Regions from separate parts of the Arthrobacter sp. P1_B3 genome, predicted to be linked through region 2. Evidence: riboswitches for the same ligand, from Rfam matches in the RefSeq annotation. Region 2 holds a riboswitch; each other region holds the start of a gene.
What was found. A riboswitch is a leader RNA that binds a small molecule or an ion and turns the genes downstream of it on or off. The one in region 2 is predicted to bind cyclic di-AMP.
Positions count from the first base shown of each region.

Region 1: it holds a riboswitch for cyclic di-AMP, as region 2 does, so the genes downstream of both, AC1D2F_RS13320 (NlpC/P60 family protein) here and AC1D2F_RS13160 (aggregation-promoting factor C-terminal-like domain-containing protein) in region 2, are expected to answer to the same signal.
Region 3: it holds a riboswitch for cyclic di-AMP, as region 2 does, so the genes downstream of both, AC1D2F_RS05565 (hypothetical protein) here and AC1D2F_RS13160 (aggregation-promoting factor C-terminal-like domain-containing protein) in region 2, are expected to answer to the same signal.

Region 1 is NZ_JBFTZV010000011.1:24,103-29,237, forward strand. Features, by position in the region: gene AC1D2F_RS13315 (M23 family metallopeptidase) at 1-712, shown strand, start outside; cyclic di-AMP (ydaO/yuaA leader) riboswitch at 850-1,019, shown strand; gene AC1D2F_RS13320 (NlpC/P60 family protein) at 1,315-2,073, shown strand; gene AC1D2F_RS13325 (HNH endonuclease) at 2,293-2,793, shown strand; gene mobA (molybdenum cofactor guanylyltransferase) at 2,855-3,532, shown strand; gene AC1D2F_RS13335 (DUF6457 domain-containing protein) at 3,554-3,841, shown strand; gene AC1D2F_RS13340 (molybdopterin molybdotransferase MoeA) at 3,838-5,135, shown strand, end outside.
Region 2 is NZ_JBFTZV010000010.1:135,199-141,687, reverse strand. Features, by position in the region: gene AC1D2F_RS13175 (hypothetical protein) at 1-868, opposite strand, end outside; gene AC1D2F_RS13170 (response regulator transcription factor) at 1,110-1,850, shown strand; gene AC1D2F_RS13165 (sensor histidine kinase) at 1,872-3,518, shown strand; cyclic di-AMP (ydaO/yuaA leader) riboswitch at 3,687-3,846, shown strand; gene AC1D2F_RS13160 (aggregation-promoting factor C-terminal-like domain-containing protein) at 3,846-4,676, shown strand; gene AC1D2F_RS13155 (bifunctional glycosyltransferase family 2/GtrA family protein) at 4,825-6,249, shown strand; gene AC1D2F_RS13150 (glycosyltransferase family 39 protein) at 6,250-6,489, shown strand, end outside.
Region 3 is NZ_JBFTZV010000003.1:249,446-255,934, reverse strand. Features, by position in the region: gene AC1D2F_RS05575 (cation:proton antiporter) at 2-1,216, opposite strand; gene AC1D2F_RS05570 (hypothetical protein) at 1,213-1,491, opposite strand; cyclic di-AMP (ydaO/yuaA leader) riboswitch at 1,662-1,865, shown strand; gene AC1D2F_RS05565 (hypothetical protein) at 1,870-2,535, shown strand; gene AC1D2F_RS05560 (sensor histidine kinase) at 2,632-3,636, opposite strand; gene AC1D2F_RS05555 (response regulator transcription factor) at 3,629-4,306, opposite strand; gene AC1D2F_RS05550 (DedA family protein) at 4,312-5,064, opposite strand; gene AC1D2F_RS05545 (phosphatase PAP2 family protein) at 5,067-5,849, opposite strand; gene AC1D2F_RS05540 (dihydrofolate reductase family protein) at 5,963-6,489, opposite strand, start outside.

The DNA of each region.
Region 1 (5,135 bases), on a different contig from region 2:
ACGGCGTCGCCGGCGCAGTCCGTTCCGTCAGGTAACGGAGTTTGCCTCGGCCAGCGGAGTCGGGCAGAAAGCCGGGATCGCCCTGGCCGCAACTGGTCTGGTTCTCACCGTGACGGTCCCCGTCACGAGCCCCGTGATGGCCTCCAATCCCGGCGGATCCGGCGCTCTCTCGGCCGCCGTTCAGCCGGATGTCACCGCCGCTGCCGCGGCAAAGGTCGACTTCAGCCGCACTGCCGTCACCACGAAAGGCGATCCGGACGGGAAGCTCAAGCAGCTGCTGAGCGCCCAGTCTGTGGGCAGCATCACCCGCGCCGCATCGGCGGGCACACTTGGCGGGCCGCTGGATCAGCTGGTCACGGCCTCGCCCTACGGCTACCGCGTCAGCCCCATTACCGGAGGCGCGGGGGAGTTCCACCGCGGCCAGGATTTCGCTGCCCAGTGCGGCACGGCGGTCCATGCAGCCGCCAGCGGCACCGTGACCTTCAATGGATGGCATCCCTTCGGCGGTGGAAACCGGGTGGTCATCGACCACGGCAACGGCCTGGAGACCACGTACAACCACCTGTCCTCTGCCTCGGTCGAGGTCGGCCAGAAGGTATCGCGCGGTGACGTCGTCGCCATGAGCGGAACCACCGGCGCCTCCACGGGCTGCCACCTCCACTTTGAAGTGATGGTCAACGGCGACGTCGTTGACCCCCTCGGCTGGCTCTAACAAAGACGATGGACCACTCTCAGATTCTTGTGACACGCCGTGATCTGAATGTGACATTGGGTCCGGACTCCTGTAGGGTTTGAAGCACGCCAACTTTTCCGAAGTTGGCGCTCTTGAGTGGATTGCCTAGCTCTGCCACCGCTCAAGGTCCGTTCGCATTACATCGTCTGGCAGGGGCGGGGGAACCAATTTTGGCCTTCGAAAGAAGGCCTTGGGGTTAAGTCGCAAAGCTTCCCAGGAAGCAGCGCGGCCGGGTGACTCCCATCCGAATCCGACAGCTCACCTCGTAGGCATTGGGAGAGGCTACTTTCGTGTCTTCACGCCACAATTCTGCGCGCATGCGCACCGGCGAGGCTCTTTTGAGCCCGCTGGAATCCACATCACGTGCCGCCCTTGCCGGCGCCCGGATTGGATCACGTTCCGCAGGCTCATTCTCTACCGAGCCCGGACAGCATGCAGTTTCCGCTTTTGGCGCGTCTTCGCAGTACACCCTTCGCTAAGTAACCCATTTCGGGGCGATCCGGCGTACCCCCAAGATGCCGGAGCGTCCTCAGTCCGTGCCCGAAAGCGCGCGGTCCAAGGATCACGAAAGAGAGAACTTAATGACTACTCGTGCAACTGTTGCACGGCACCGCGCCGAGGTCACCAAGACCAACTCGCTGGCTGTTATTGCCAAGGCTGTCGGCGACAACGCCGGCGGCGTGGGCCGTCAGGCCGCGGTCATCGCCGCAGCTTCCGGTCTGGTTCTGACCAGTGGAATCGCAGCCAACGCTGCTGAGACCAATGTTCAGCGCGAATCCACCTCCGCTTCGGCCCTGGAAGTCCAGTCCGCCGCTCCGGCCACAATCTCGGCCGCTTCCACCATCGCGATCTCCTACGAGAAGCCCGCTGTGACCACGTCGCCGGCTCCCGTCGTCGAGGCCCCCAAGCCCGTCGTGCAGGTCCAGGATTCCAACGCCTCCCGCGCCGGTGGCACCGAGCTTGGTGTCAGCGGCGGCGTCGCTGCCCAGGCTCCCGCCGGCATCGGAAGCGGCTCCGGCGCAACCATCGCCGCCGCTGCCTACGCACAGATCGGCGTGGCGCAGGACTGCACCGCCCTCGCCACCAACGCGCTGGCCGCGGCCGGCATCCACTACCACGGCTGGCCGGCAGGTTACCTGTCCCTGGGCCGCACCGTGAGCGCCGCCGAGGCACGCCCGGGCGACCTCGCCTACTACCAGAACGGCGGCGTGGGCATGGCTCACATCGCGGTCTACGTCGGCAACGGCATGGCAGTCCACGGCGGCTGGAACGGCGGAACCACCGCGCTGTACAGCGTAAACGTCGGCTCCGGCCCGGTCTTCATCCGCGTCGGCGCCTAAGCAAGATCCCAGCACCTTCGAAAGACCCCCGCCTCTTGGCGGGGGTCTTTTGCGTTGCCGCGCCGTGAACTTTCCGCGCTGAAGACTGCGCCCGTGAAAAAATATTCGGTGATCCGGCACCTGAGTGTTTACTCTTGTGTTGTCGATCCATAGCCCGACCATGCAGAGGGCAGCCGGCCCTCGTGCCGCTGGCGGGTGCGGCCGTGAAGAGGTATGCGGATGCGCACTCTCGTTCTGAATGCTGGATATGAACCCCTGGCGGTCATCACCTTCCGCCGGGCGCTCGTCCTTGTCCTAACCGGAAAGGCCAGCGTGGTGGCCGAAGGGGACGACCCCGTTGTCGGCCCCCAGGATATTCTGGGCCGCCCGTCCGTGATCCTGCTGAACCGCTACATCCGGCCGAGGTACAACACCATGACAGCGGTGAGCCGCCGCGGCGTGCTCCGCCGCGATGCCCACCGCTGCGCCTACTGCGGCAAGGCTGCCCACACCATCGACCACGTCCAGCCAAAATCCCGGGGCGGGGCCGATTCCTGGGAGAACCTGGTGGCGGCGTGCCTGCGGTGCAACAACGCCAAGAGCGACCACACCCCGGCGGAGATGGGCTGGAAGATCGGTTTTGTTCCGGGCCCGCCAAAGGGCGCCATCTGGCAAATCAAGGAGCTCGAGAAGCCGACGCCGGCCTGGGACCCGTTCCTGCTGCCTGAGTCAGCTGCCTGAACTGCTGCCGGGCAGTTCATGGCTGATTCGGCGGCAGCCGGCGCCGCGCTAGGCTGAACCGGTGGAGTTCGATGCCATTATTCTCGCCGGGGGACGGTCCTCCCGCCTGGGCGGCGTGCCCAAATCCGGGCTGATCTACGACGGCGCCACCCTCCTTGAGCGCTCACTGCGCGCCGCGGGCGGGGCAGGGCGCACCGTCGTCGTCGGTCCTGACCCCGGGGACCTGCCCGGGGGCGTGCTGAGCTGCAGGGAAGACCCGCCTTTCGCGGGGCCGGCCGCAGCCATCGCCGCGGGACTGGCCGCGCTGGACGCGGACCACCCCGGCCGGCACGGGGCAGCCGCGGCGGCGCCGTTTACCCTGGTCCTTGCCTGTGACATGCCGCGCTCGGCCGAGGCAGTCCGCGCCCTGGCCGAATCGCTGGCCGCGTCTGTTGCAGTTGCGCCGGAACGGGACGGGGGCGACGGCGTCATGGCCGTCTCGGCCGAAGGCCGGAAGCAACCACTCGCGGGGTTTTATGGCACAGCTGCGCTACAACGTTGTGTTGCGGACGCCGCGGCCAGGGGCAGCCTGGAAAACGCGTCGGTCTTCGCCCTTCTTGCTAGGCTGGACGTGCGGGAAGTTCGCGTTCCCCCCGGTTCCACGGATGATGTCGACACCTGGGATGACGCGTCCGCATTAGGCGTTTCCGGTAGGCTTCCAGACCGCGGTCCGGGCGCCGGTCCGGAACTCCGCAGCTGAACTCGACCATGGAGGCAAACGGTGAAAAGCCAGGATGAAACGCTGGAAGACTGGTGCCGTGCCCTGCTCCAGGCCCTGGAGCTGGAAGACGTTGAGATTGACGTGAACGAGGTCCTCGCCCTGGCCGGGGTGGCTGCCCACTCCGTGGTGCGCCCGGCGGCGCCGCTGACGACGTTCATTGCCGGCTTTGCCGCGGGTCTGGCCTCCGGCTCCGGGCAGGCCACGGACTCCGCGTCCATGGAGTCCGCGATGGCCGTGGCGCGCCGGCTCGCCAAGGACTACGCAGCCGCCGAAGCCCCCGGGGCATGACGGCGGCGGCCCCGGACGGCAGCGGACCCACTGTCCCAGGCAGCGACGGCGGTAAAGACGGCCTCAGAGAGGGCTTCACGGAGGGCCCCGCAGACCCTCCCATCCCGGCGGGCCAGGACCCGGCGGGCCCGGACCCGACGGACCCGGATTCAACGGACGAAGATTCAACGGACGAGGACACTGCCGGCCAGGACACGGCGGGGGAGCCGCACCGGCACCTGGCCCACACGTGGCAGGAGGCCCGCCAACTCGCGTTCGACTGCGCCGTTCCCATCCCGGCTGCCCCCGTCCCGCTCCGGCAGGCGCTGGGCCGGACCCTCGCAGCGGACGTCGTTGCCCTGCGGGACATGCCCCATTACGCTTCCTCTGCCATGGACGGCTGGGCCGTCAACGGCAGCGGTCCGTGGATCCTGGCCGAACCCAACCAGCTGCTGGCACCGCATCAGGCAAGTCCGATTGCCACCGGAGGCCTCATTCCGGCCGGGGCCAAGGCGGTGCTGCGCAGCGAGAGCGGCATCATCGACGCCGACGAGGACGGCCTGCCTGTCCTGAAACTGGGCGGCAACGCGAAACCGGGGGACCCGCGGAACGGGGACCACATCAGGAAAGCGGGGGAGGAAGCCGCCGCCGGAGACGTCCTGATCAAGGGCGGCACCGTCCTGAACCCCGCCCACCTGGCCCTCGCCGCGCTGGCCGGAAGCGACACCCTTCCGGTGCTCGGCAAGGCCTTGGTGCGGCTCGTCTTCACCGGCTCGGAGGTGGTGACGTCCGGGGTGCCGGCACCCGGGCAGGTCCGGGACACCTTCGGACCCCAACTGGCAGCCGTGGTGGGAATGCTCGGCGGGATTTGCACCGAAGAAGTGAAAATCGGGGATACCTACGCCGAATGGCTCGCCGCGCTCGAGGACACCGATCCTGCCGCCGAAAACCTGCCTGCCGACGTCGTCATCACCACCGGCGGCACGGGTCGCTCCGGAACGGACCACCTCCGCCGATCGGTCACCGAACTCGGCGGCCGCCTGCTGATCGACGGCGTCGCCATGCGCCCGGGCCATCCCGCCGTGCTGGCCGAGCTGCCGGACGGCAGGTACATCCTCGGCCTGCCAGGGAACCCGCTCGCAGCCATGATGGCACTGTCCACGATCGGGGCCCCGCTCCTGGCGGCCCTGGGGCACGGACCAATTCCCCCGCTCGGCGAGGTGCCCTGCGGCTCGACGATTGACGCCGATCCCGGCCGGACACGGCTCATGCCCTTCCGGCTGCTCTATGGCATGGCGTCGCCGGCGCAGCACAC
Region 2 (6,489 bases):
TCAGCTGGGTGCCCGTGCCGCCGGCCTGCTGGCGCCGCTGTTGCAGATTACTCACCACCACATCGGCGCCCAACGCATAGCTGCGCGTGAACCCATCACTGCTCTTGACCGTGACCGAGGACGAACTGATCTCGCTCACAGTGCCCAACTGCTCGGCCATGGTGGTGTAAGCGGATCCTTGCAGCACCACGTATTCGGCATGCACTGCCGCTGAAAGGCCGCCGCCCATCCCACCGGCAGCGAAGTCGCCGGGACCACCCTGCCCCGACATGCCGCCTCCAGCGAATCCGCCACCCGCGAATCCGTCCTGCGCAGAACCTGGCATGCCCGGGGCAACACCTTGGCCGCCGGCCGCCCCGCCCGCCGCCCCACCGGCTGCTGTGCCGGCAGCTCCGTTGGCGGCCGCTGAACTTGAGGTAAGTGCGTAGACCCCCGCCCCGGCGCCGACTGCGAGGACAGCTGCGGCCCCGGCGACGGCGAGTCCCCGGGTGAGGGTCCAGGGCTTTGCCGCCGAGCCCGTCCTGGCGGCGGCTCCCGGCGCTCCCCAGCCGGCAGTAGCCGCAGGCGCCGGAGGCCCTTGCCGGGGCATACCCCAGGCCGGGGCCGATGCCGGCACTTTCGAAACAGGGGGCGCGCCCCAGCCGGAGGCAGCGCCGGCTGCCGGCTGCCCGGCGTCGTGGTGTCCGGCATCAGGCTGCCCGGCTGCATGCGGCCCAGCGCCATCCTGTCCGGCGTCGTATTGCCCGAGAGCCCGGGGCGTAGTCACGGGCGCGGGCGCTGCTGTTGTGGCGCGGGTGGAATCGGGGGCGGAATCGGGGGCGGGCTTGGGGGCTGGTCCGGAACCGGCTCCGGGATGCTGACCGCTCATGGTGTTTCTCCTTAGGGTGCGGATCGGTGTTCACCCCAGAGTGCTGAGGGATCCTGTGCCTGGGCTGTGCGGGCCGACAGCCGGGCCTGTGACGTTCGGGCGGGGCGTTAGTCTCCGATTGAGCGCTGCCGGAGCGGCACCTACGGCCCGGGAAGGGCATCCAGCTCGCTAGGCTGGGATTCACAGGTGCCGCACAGGGTCCCCAAAGCCCCGCCTAACCGGCAGATCGGAGAGTTGTCCCATGGCCACTTCGCACTCCATGACTAACAACCTTCCCCAGCTCACGCATCCGGATGGCTCCCCCATCCGCGCGCTGGTGGTGGACGACGAGCCCAGCCTCTCCGAGCTCATGAGCATGGGCCTACGGATGGCCGGCTGGTCCGTGGCCGTGGCGGAAGACGGGCCCGCCGCGGTCCGGCTTGCCAAGGACTTCCGCCCCGACGTGCTAGTGCTGGACGTGATGCTGCCCGGGTTCGACGGCGTCGAGCTGCTAAGCAGGATCCGCGCCTTCGCGCCGGAGGTGCCGGCGCTGTTCCTCACGGCCAAGGATGCCGTCCAGGACCGCATTACCGGCCTGGCGGCCGGCGGCGATGACTACGTCACCAAGCCGTTCAGCATGGAAGAGGTGCTGCTGCGCCTGCACAGGCTGGTCCAGCGCTCCGGGGTGGCCGCCATGGACACCGCCGAGCTGGTGGTCGGGGACCTTGTACTCAATGTCGACACCCGCGAAGTCACCAGGGGCGGTGAGGAGCTGCATCTGACCGCCACGCAGTTCGAGCTGCTGCGCTACCTCATGGAAAACCCCAAACGGGTCATCAGCAAGGCCCAGATCCTGGACCGCGTCTGGGACTATGACTTCGGCGGCCAGGCGAACATCGTGGAACTGTACATTTCCTACCTGCGCAAGAAGGTCGACGCCAACCACGCTCCCATGATCCACACGGTGCGCGGCGCCGGCTACGTCCTGAAACCGGCGGACTGATCCGTGCCTTCACTTTCCGGTGTGACACGCGTCCCCGGGCGCGACTGGCGCAACCCCTCCACGTGGCATTTGCGCACCCGGCTGGTTCTCGTCGCCATGGCGCTGCTCGTGGCTATCTGCGGCGCTGTGGGACTGTTCAGCTACGCCTCCATGGACTTGTTCCTGACCCGGCAGCTCGATGACCAGCTCGGCCAGGCTTCGCACCGCTCGAGTGAGTTCAGCCGGCCCCCTGCCGGCAACCCCAATGGCAGGCCGGATCCCTTAGACGCGCGGGGACAAAGGGTCGGCACCCTCATCGCCCGGATTGAGAACGGCAACGTCAGCAGTGCAGGCTTCCTGGCCACCGACGCCACCCGCGCCTCGCTGTCATCGGAGGACGACCAGATCCTCCTGGGACTACGCACCGACGGTCTCCCCGTTGATCGCTCGCTGTCATCCGGCGCCTACCGTCTCGTTGCCACGCAGACCCCATATGGCGACACCATTGTCACCGGGCTTCCCCTTGCCGATAAACAGAGCACCCTGACCTCCCTTGTCTGGACCATCACTATTGTGTCGCTTGGCGGAATAGTTCTGATCGGCCTTGCCGGGACTGTGCTCATCCGCCGCACCATGAAGCCGTTGGAGCAGCTCTCCGAGGTGGCCACCCAGGTTTCCCGCCTCCCGCTGGACGCCGGCGAGGTGGCGCTCGGGGTGCGCGTCCCGGCGTCGGCCGCCCACCGCGGAACCGAAGTGGGCAGCGTGGGCTACGCGCTGAACCAGATGCTGGACAACGTCTCCAATGCCCTCGAGGCGCGGCAGGAGAGCGAGATGAAGGTTCGGCAGTTCGTCGCCGATGCCTCGCACGAACTCCGAACCCCGCTGACGGCCATCCGCGGCTACACGGAGCTGATGCGGATGACCGAGCACTTCACTCCCGACGGCCAGAGATCCCTCGCGCGCGTGCAAAGCCAGTCCGAGCGGATGACCACCCTGGTGGAGGACTTGCTGCTGCTGGCACGCCTGGACGAGGGACAGCCGCTCAAGATCTCCGACGTCGACCTCACCCAGTTGGCCATCGAGACGGTGAGCGATGAGAAAGTCATGGCCCCGGACCGCATCTGGCAGCTGGAGCTTCCGGAGGAACCCGTGGTGGTGCGCGGTGACGCGACCCAGCTTCACCAGGTCCTCGCCAACCTCCTGTCCAATGCACGCAAGCACACGGACCCCGGAACCAAGGTGGTTACGGGCGTCATGCGTTCGGCTGACGGCAGCGCCATGGTCACTGTGACGGACAATGGCCGCGGCATCGCCCCCGAATTCGTCGGCCGGGTCTTCGCCCGCTTCGCACGTGCCGACGCGGCGCGCACCAATCCCGCGACCAGCGCCGCAGCCAGCGCCGCAGCTAACTCAGCCGTCGCGACGGCGGGGGCCCGGTCCGGGGGCGCCGTGCGCTCGGCATCCGGCGCTGCTTCCGGTGCTGCTTCTAGTGCCTTTGGCATGGCAGCCGGAGGCAGCCATGGTCAGGGAACGGCGACTGCCGCGCCGACCTCGGAGGGCACGAGCGGGTTGGGCTTGTCCATTGTCCATTCGATCGTGGAGGCCCACGGAGGAACAGTCGAGGTCACGTCCCGGCCTGGCCGCACGGAGTTCGCCGTGCGGCTGCCCGCGGCGCCGCCGTCGGCGTAGCCACCCACAGGCCCCCACCCGGACGACCGGCGACTCCGGCGCAAGCCGACACCCCGCCGTTGTGACTCCTGTTACCAAAATGTGACTTAAGCGGCCGGGTCCTGTAGCGTCTTTGGGGTGCGCCGCCATTGGTGCCGCATATCCGGACGGACGCCAAACTCTGCCGCTTCCCGGATTCCGCTGGACCAGGCAGAGGCGGGGGACCCAGAGTTCCCGGGCATTCTGCTTTCATGCGCCCTCGGGGTGAAGCCGACACGTGAGTTTCCGTGCGGCCGGATGACCTCATCCGAACCCGACAGCTAACTCCGCCGGCGTTGAGAGGCCACCATGACTGAATTCCAAGTACAAACGCGCCCTGACGGCGATTCCCATTCCCGTTCCACCAAGTCGCGCCACCGCGCCGAACCGGCCACGCAGGCATCCGCCCTGTCCAGGCTGGCCACCGGCCTCGGCATCACCGGCCGCCGCGCCGCCGTCATCACCGCCGCCTGCGCCATGCTGGTGGGGGGCGGCGCTGCCAGCCAGGCGGCAGAGCCGGGGAGCCCGGGCACGAACGTTGGAAGCAGCCAAACAGCCACCACCGCCGACCCGCTGGCCAAGCTCAACTTCGAGCGGGCCCAGGTGGCTGGGCCGACCGCTCCAGTGGAAAAAAACGTGGCACCCCAGATCTCGCAGGTTAAGGCCGTCGAAGCGCTGATCCAAGCACCCGCTGCTCCCGTGCCGGCTCCCTCAGCCCCCGCTCCTGCACCGGCTCCTGCAGCCGCTGCGGTTCCCGCCCCGGCTCCGGCCCCCGCTCCCGCACCGGCCCCGGCAGCTGCCCCGGCTCCCGCAGCTGCGCCGGTCGCAGTCGACGACCCCGCCGGGGCCCAGGCCTACGCCGCGGCCCAGCTGGGCAGCTATGGCTGGGCACCGGGCCAGATGCAGTGCCTGCATAAGCTCTGGACCAAGGAATCGGACTGGAAGACGACTGCCACCAACCCCAGCAGCGGCGCCTACGGCGTGGTCCAGTCCCTGCCGGCCACGAAGATGGCGAGCGCCGGCGCCGATTACATGACCAACTACCGGACCCAGATCAACTGGGGCCTGAACTACGTCAAGGAACGCTACGGCTCCCCCTGCGGCGCCCTGAACTTCCACTACGCACACAACTGGTACTAAACCGGCACTAACCGGCCTCCACAGAAGGCCCCGGATCCACATGGATCCGGGGCCTTCTTGTGTGTCGGGGGCGGACCAGCCGGACTTCCACAGCCCCCGCACAGCTTGACCCTAAAGCCCTCATATGGGCCGCCGGGAAAGTTGAGCCATGACATTCACAGACCAGGCCACAGGAACCCTGCTCCGCTCCACGGCGACGCCGGCCAGCCCGGCCGCACGGCCGGGGCCTGCCCTGGCCGAAGCGCTTGGCCCGGGCACGTCCGCCGGGGCGCTTGCCGGCCCGGGCGGCCGGCGCTCAGCCATTGACACGCGCGCCAACACACCCCTGCTGGACGTCACCATTCCGGTCTTCAACGAGGAACGGGATCTCGAAGCATGCCTGCGCCGGCTCCACGCGTACCTTCTCGGCGCCTTCCCGCACTCCTTCCGGATCACGGTGGCGGACAACGCCAGCACCGACGGAACGCTCAAGGCGGCGGAACGCGTAGCCCGCGAGCTGCGCGAAGTGAACGTGGTCCATATGGCCGAAAAGGGCCGCGGTAACGCGCTTCGCAAGGTGTGGCTTGCCTCGCCGTCGCCGGTCCTGGCGTACATGGACGTGGATCTTTCCACTGATCTGGCCGCCCTCGGCCCGCTCCTTGCGCCGCTCATTTCGGGGCACTCCGACCTGGCGATCGGGACGCGCCTGACCCGCAACTCGCGCGTGGTCCGTGGACCCAAGCGCGAATTCATCTCGCGCAGCTACAACTTCCTGCTGCAGTCCCTTATGGGCGCCCACTTCAGCGACGCGCAGTGCGGTTTCAAGGCGATCCGGGCGGACGTGGCCCGGCAACTGCTCCCCCACACACTGGACAACGCCTGGTTCTTCGACACCGAGCTGTTGGTCCTGGCAGAAAAGTGCGGCCTGCGCGTCCACGAAGTCCCGGTGGACTGGACCGACGACCCTGATTCCAGCGTGGACATCGTCCAGACTGCCCTCGCTGACTTGCGCGGCATGGCACGGTTGAGCCGGGACCTGGTCTCGGGCCGGATCCCGGTGCCCGAGCTGCGCGCCGCCCTGGCCCGCGGACCGCTGCCGGCCTCCTCGCGGGCCCAGGAACAAAGCCCCGGCGGAAGCCTCTTCGGGCAACTGGTCCGCTTCGGCAGCATCGGGGTGGCCTCCACCTTGGCATACCTGGCAATTTTCCTGCTTTGCCGCGGGATCATGGACCCGCAGCTGGCAAATTTCCTGGCGTTGCTCACCACCGCCGTGGCCAACACCGCGGCCAACCGGCGCTTCACGTTCGGCATCCAGGGCAGCAGCCAGGCGGCACGCCACCACTTCGAGGGGCTGCTGGTCTTCGGGATCGGGCTGGCCCTGACCTCGGGCGCACTCGCCCTGGTTCACGCCGCGTCGGGAGCGGCACCGGACCGCTGGCTTGAACTGCTCACGGTCACCGCCGCCAACCTGGCCGCCACAGCCGTGAAATTCCTGCTCTTCCGGCTGGTGGTCTTCCGGCACAGGCCTACCGACTCTGCTCCGGCGCCCGGCGCCACCGACACTTTCCTCCCCAGTACAGAAAAGGCCAAGTAAATGACGGCAACCATCAGCCCCACCGCCGGAGCCCAGGGAGGCTCCCCAGCCGGCAGCCCGCCGGCAGCCCAGGAAACTCCCCGCGCGGTACCTGAGGACACCGGGACGGCGCCCCACCTGCCGACAACCCGCACAACGCAGAGCAGCCGGGACCGCCTGCTGTTCGGACCGCAGCCACGTTGGGTGCGGCCCTCGGCAGCGCTGTTGCTGCTGGTCACCGCAGCGTTGTACCTGTGGAAC
Region 3 (6,489 bases), on a different contig from region 2:
TTCAGACTTTCGGATCTCCGGGACCGCCCGGATCGCCCTGTCCGACGGCGCTGCCGGCATCGCCGGATCTGCCGTCGGCATTTGCAGGCAGCGCGAAAGCCCTCGCCGCCCGTGACCCGGCGACGGCGCTCGCGGCTATGGTGACTAGAGCGCCGACCAGCAGGGCCGCTGCCTCGCCCGGGAGCAGGACCTGAAGCTGTGTGCCGATGCTCGCCGCCGCAACCGGCACGCCAAGTTGGGCCGCCGACAACACCCCGAGGGGCAGCGGGAGACCCAGGAACGCCAGGCCGGCGTGCGTCAGCAGGGTCCCTACTCCCAGGACCACGCCGAGGGCAATCATCTCCGGATGTCCGGCCAGGTCCTTGAGCGTCAGCGATGCACCCAGCCAGACGAAGAACACCGGACTAAGGAAACCGTCGCTGAGGGCGAACAGTTGCCGGGCCAGCCGCCGCGGTTCGCCGACGGCGGCCACCACCAGGCCGAAGGAAAAGCCTGCCAACATCACGGACACATTGCTCCATGTCGCGACTGCGGCCAGGGCGAAGAGAACGGCCAGCTGGCTCCTCAGCTCCAGGGCAAACTTGCGGCTTTCCGAGAGTTGGTGCACGCGAGCGCGGATTCCCCTGCGCTCCAGCCAGCGCAAGACGAAATAGAGCACCACCGCGCAGCCGGTCACCGTAAGCACGCCCAGCGCCGCGCGGCCTGCGTTGGGCGGATCCACGAGGAGCGGCAACGCCACAATGCAGGCTATGTCGGCGATGGCCACCTGCGCGGTCATGGCGACGACATCGGGTCCGCCGAGGCGCAGCGAATCGATGATCGGAAGGACCAGGGCGGCCGACGAGGACGCCAGCAGCACTGCGTAGAGGGGAGCATGTCCAGTCCCGAAGAGCAGACCGATCCCGGTTCCGACCGCCACCGCTGCCGCCGCGGCCGCAATAGCCCGGCGGGAGCCATTGCCGAGGGCGGAGCGGATCTGCGGATCCCTCACGGGAACATGGGTTCCGGCCACAAACATCATCAGCGCGAACCCGATGTTGGCCAGCAGGATAAACGTCGGGTCCGCAGGATCAACCAGGGCCAGGCCTGAGCGTCCGATCGCGATGCCGGCCAACAGTTCGCCCAGCATCACCGGCAACCGCCAGCGCGCCGGCAGCGCCAGCAGGGGTCCGGCCAGGGCGACGACGGCGATCAGCGCCAGGGACAGGAATGTCACGGCTCGCCGCTGCGGGCGGGCCCAGGGCCCGACCGCCGCTCCACCACGGCGTAGGCTTTCCCGTCCAGGAACGCCCAGTCATTGACAACCATGTACCCAAGTGCGTCCACCCGGTCATTCAGGACGTGCTCGTCGAAACCTCCGTCGCGCGGTTCCGCGTCCCAGGTGGTCACGTGGACGTCCCGGCCGTCCAGGATCAGCAGCTCGGTGTTGACGTCGAAATCCTCCTGTGGCTGATTGCTCAACTGGCAGATGGCGACACAGTGGCTGTTCATTTCGGGCCTCCGCTTCGGCGTGTGCTGATGGCATCATCCTACGTTCGGATGCGGCGCCGCCCCATGGGCAATTGCCGGACCGTTCTGTGGCCGCCGTTACCTGAATGTGACTTTTGCATGCGGATCGCGTTACGGTGGATGAGTGCCTGTTGTCTCCGATACGGGCGCTCCCCAGCCGATTGCCTAACTCTGCCGCGGCCCGGGGGTAACTCGCATCAACCACCGGCAGAGACGGGGAAACCACTTTTGGCCTGCTGATTTCGCAGGCCTTGGGGTGAAGCCGCACAGTGCCCGCAACGACGGGCCCGGGAGTGCGGCCGGGTGCCTCCCATCCGAATCCGACAGCTCACCTCGCAGGCATTGGGAGAGGCTACATTCATGTCTTCAATCAGTACTTTTGTGCGCCATACGGCCGTCCTCGCCGCCGCATCCGGCCTGGTCCTCACCAGCGGAATGGCAGCCAACGCAGCCGCAGCACCTGCTCAGCGGGACTCCGCTCCGGCGTCCAACGTGGACGTCACGGGACTGGTCAGCGCCCCCGTGAACGCCGACTCAAGCGTCAAGATCAGCTTTGACCGCCCCGCGGTAGCTACCGTCGCAGCGCCGGTCATCGAACAGCCCGTTGCCGCGGCGCCGGCTCCCGCCGCTGCGCCTGCAGCAGCACCGAAGGCAACCGTGCAGGTGCAGGCCGCTCCGGCGGCCGCGCCGGCCGCGGCGCCCGCTGCCGGCGGACGCAACGCCATCATGCTCTCGGCCGCTTACAGCCAGGTGGGCATCACCCAGGACTGCACCGCCATGGTCGAAAAGGCCCTTGGCGCGGCAGGCAAGCCGGTTGGCAACATTGGTCCCCGGGCGTTCCTTGGCCTCGGAACCGTTGTGGGCACCCCGCAGCCCGGCGACATGGTGGTCCAGTCCGGCCACGTTGCCATCTACGCCGGCAACGGCCAGGTGGTCAGTGGCGGCATGAACGGAAAGAACCAGACGATGGTCCACCCGCTGTCATGGCTCACGGCGACCGGCGGCGTCACCTTCGTCCGCGCCTAAGCCGCGCTGCCTCTTCCGGGCCGGAAAGTCCGGAAAGACCGGTGATCGATTCCCTTGGGGGCAATCGATCGCCGGTCTTTCCTGTACATATAGTTCTCAGGGATTCCCCCGCCCGGCCAGTGGAAGCGTCAACTTCATGACCGTCCCCTCGGCACCTGTCGCGGCCACCTCAACGGCGCCGCCCGCAGCGACGGCGATCTCCCTGACCAAGGCCAGACCGATGCCAAAGCTTCGCTGTCCGTGTGCACTGCCTGTGCTGGCGGTCCGTACGAAGCGGTCAAAGATCCGGGTCTGATCGACGCCGGTGATTCCGGTCCCCGTGTCCGCCACCGTGATCACGGCGCGGTTCTGCTCGATCGAGGTCGTGATGGACACCAGGCCGCCCGGGGGCGTGTGGGCGAGGGCGTTGTCCGCCAGGGCAAGCACGGCACGGCGCAGCGCATTATTCTCGATCCGGGCCAGCGGCCGGGCATCGGCTACGAAGTCCACGGCCACCTTGCGCTGCTCTGCCACCAGCTGGAGGCTCCCGGCGACGCTGGCGGCGGTGTCGGCAAGGTCGGCAGGCGGTGCGGAGCGGTCCGGGACTTCCGCTGTTGCCGCGAGGAGCAGTTCGTTGACAATCCCGGTCAGCGTTGCTGCGTCCTCCCGGATCCGGGCCAGGTCGTGGCCTTGCCTGGAGCCGGGCACGGTATTGCGCTGGGCAAGCTGGATCCTGGTGTCCAGGATGGTCAAGGGCGTGCGCAGTTCGTGGCTCGCGTCCTGGACGAAGCGCCGCTGCCTGGCCAAGGCATCACCGAGGGGACGGATGGCGCTGCGCGCGCTGAGCCATCCGACGATGCCGGCCAGCAAGATTCCCGCCACCCCGGCGATGACCATGGCTTCGAGGACATCTTTGGAGTCCAGGTACGCGTAGGCCGTCCCGGCCGCCGCCGAGCCCGGCACTTCTGGATGGGCGAGTTGATTCATGAGGTACAGCGCCGTGGCAGCGAGCAGCCCGAGAACCATGACCGCGCACGCGGCGCTGATCCGCAGCGCGACCTTGAGCGAGGCCTTGCGCAGGACGGAGTGGTCCGGATTTCCTGCGGTTCCGCCGTTACTCATGGGCATCGCCGATCTGGTAACCGAGGCCGTGCACCGTGCGGATGACGGCCTTGGAGATCTTCCGGCGCAGGTGATGAACATAGGTATCGATCACGCCGGGCTGGTCCGAGGCGTGGAAGTACGCCGCGAGGAGTTCGTCCCGGGTGAAGACACGGCCGGGTTCCGCGGCCAGGGCTGCGAGCAATTGGCCTTCTTTCGCGGTCAGCGACACCGTGTGCCCGTAGACGGACCGGACGGAACGCTGCGTCGGATCCAGTTCCCAGTCCCCGATCGCCACCGGCGCCGGGGCCGGGGAAGGGAAGGTGCGCGTCAGTGCGCGCAGGCGTGCCGCCAGTTCGCCGGCGTCGAACGGCTTGGTCACGTAATCGTTGGCTCCGGCGTCCAGACCCCTGATCTTTTCGTCGGCATCGCCCAGCGCGGTCAGGATCAGGATGGGCGTGGCAATGCCTTTCGACCGTAAAGCCGCGATGAGGGCGATACCGTCCATGACAGGCAGCCCGCGGTCGATCACCATGACGTCCCAGGCCCCGGTCAGTCCGTGGTGGAGGCCATCACGGCCGTTGGTGACCAACTGGACCCGGTAATCCGGGTCCAGGAGCTCGGCGATGAGCGGTCCCAGAACGGCGTCGTCCTCGACGAGCAGCAGGGACGGGCGGTCAGCGGTAGTCATGTCAGCTATTCTTCCGCGGCCATTTCCTCAGTCCGCAGTCCGTCCTCGGTTCCCGCGGGCGTGTCGCCGGCCGGTGCGGCTGCGGTGCGGCTGTTGCGGCGGCGCTTGAGGAGCTGCACCGCCCAAGGCACCACGGAGATGAGGACCATGGCCACGGCAACGACGTCAATGTTCTTGGCGACGATGTCAAAGTGTCCCAACCAGGTGCCAAGCATCGTCACGGAAACGGCCCACGCCGCCGCCCCGGTGATATTCCAGAGAGTGAAGTACTTGTACTCATAGCGCGCGATCCCGGCGGTAAGGGGAGCAAACGTCCTGACCATCGGGACGAAGCGGGCCAGCACGACGGCGGCCCCGCCGTGGCGGCGGAAGAAGTCCTCCGTAGTGGTCAGGTGCGCTGTCTTCAGGATCCGGGCATCGTCCTTGAACCATCGCCGGCCGAATTTCCGTCCCAGCATGTAGCCGACCTGGTCCCCGGCGACGGCAGCCGCGGTGACGACACCGATCAGCACCGGCAGCGACAGTTGCAGCTGTTGGTGCAGAAGGCCTGCGGTGAACAGCAGCGAGTCCCCGGGCAGGAAAGGAAAGAGCACGCCCGATTCAATGAAAACCATGAGCGCGATGACGCCCAAAGCGGCCGGACCCAGCCCGGCGAGCAGGCTTGCCGGGTCCAGCAGTGAGGGTGTACCTGCGGCAGCGGCGGCCTGAACGACCCTGTCTGTTGCCGGAAGTAAGGGAAAAACGTCCAAGGCGTGCATTCTCAATTCCTCTCAGGACCCAGTGACCGGGTGACGGACGGGGCACGAAGCCGGCCGGCCATCCGCGGCGCAACCACGTTCCACAACCCCGCAAGCATGACCACCGCTGCGCTCGCGGCCAGGAACGAAGCCGCGACATCCGTGGGGTAGTGGACGCCGATATACAGCCGCGACCAGGCAACGACGAGCGCCATTGCCGCCGCCCCAACGGCGGTGACCTTGGCCCAGCGGGTTCCGCGGGCCAGGAAGTACACGGCGAATCCGAGTGCCACCGCAAAGGACACGTGGCCGCTCGGGAAACTGTTGGAGCCGGTTTCCGGAGCCAGGGGATCGAACAGCAGGGCGGGGCTGGGCCGCTGCCGGGCCACGACGATCTTGAAGAATTCACTCGCCACCCACCCGGACGAAGCCACGAGGCCGAAGGCCACGGCCTTGACCAGTCCGCCCCGGAACAGCCAGATGTAGAGTGCCGCGGCGCCGATCAGAGCGAGACCCGCCACCGGTCCAAACACGACGTTGAGTGCCATCGCGACGGCGGTCAGGGCGGCGGCGTGATGCTGGCTGAGGTCCTGGTCGACACCAAGCTCGGCGGCGCTAAAGCCCGGCGTCAGCTGCGCCGCCAGGCCCAGTGCCACGACGGCGGCGGACAGCAGGACGCCCAGCAACACCCAGTGGCGGACCTGGGGGAGGACCCACAGCCGCAGCCCTGCGACAGGACGGACGGCAGCAGTGCGGCGCTGTGCTGCATCGTGTTCAACGCTTTTGACAGGGACGGGTCCAGTCATGGGATCCTCCGGCTCGGGACAACGGGCGCCCGAAAAGGCGCCGACTCCCACACTTCCGCCAGGCGTTTAAGAAACGCTCAAGAAAGTGCCGCGGGGGCGTGCCACAGCGCCGGCTACGCGGCGTAGCGGAGCAGCGCCACCCCGTTGCCAAAGGTGTGCGTCTCCAACAGCCGGAGCTGGGCTCTGCTGTCGGCGTCCTTGAACATGGGTCGTCCGCGTCCGATCAGTACCGGATGGACGTACACCCAGTATTCGTCGATCAGCCCGAGCCGCCGGAAAGTGTCGGCGAGTTCCGCCCCGCCGAGGGCCATGTCTCCGCCCGGCTGCGACTTCAGTGCCAAGACTTCTTCCGCCACGACCTCCCGAATCACAGCAGCGTTCCGGCCGGCCGTTGTTAGTGTCCGGGAGTAGACGAGCTTGGGCATGTTCCGCCAGATTTGGGCGAAATCGGCCATCACGGGACTGACATCGGGGTCCTGGTCCGCCGTCGGCCAAAACCCTTCCATCAGCTCGTATGTGACCCTGCCTTCCAGGAAGGCGCCCATGGGGGCGAGCTTTTCGTTCATGTGGCGGTGCAACTCTTCGTCCACCATGTGCCAGCTGATGTCGCGGTCCAGTCCCTCGAAGAATCCGTCGAGGG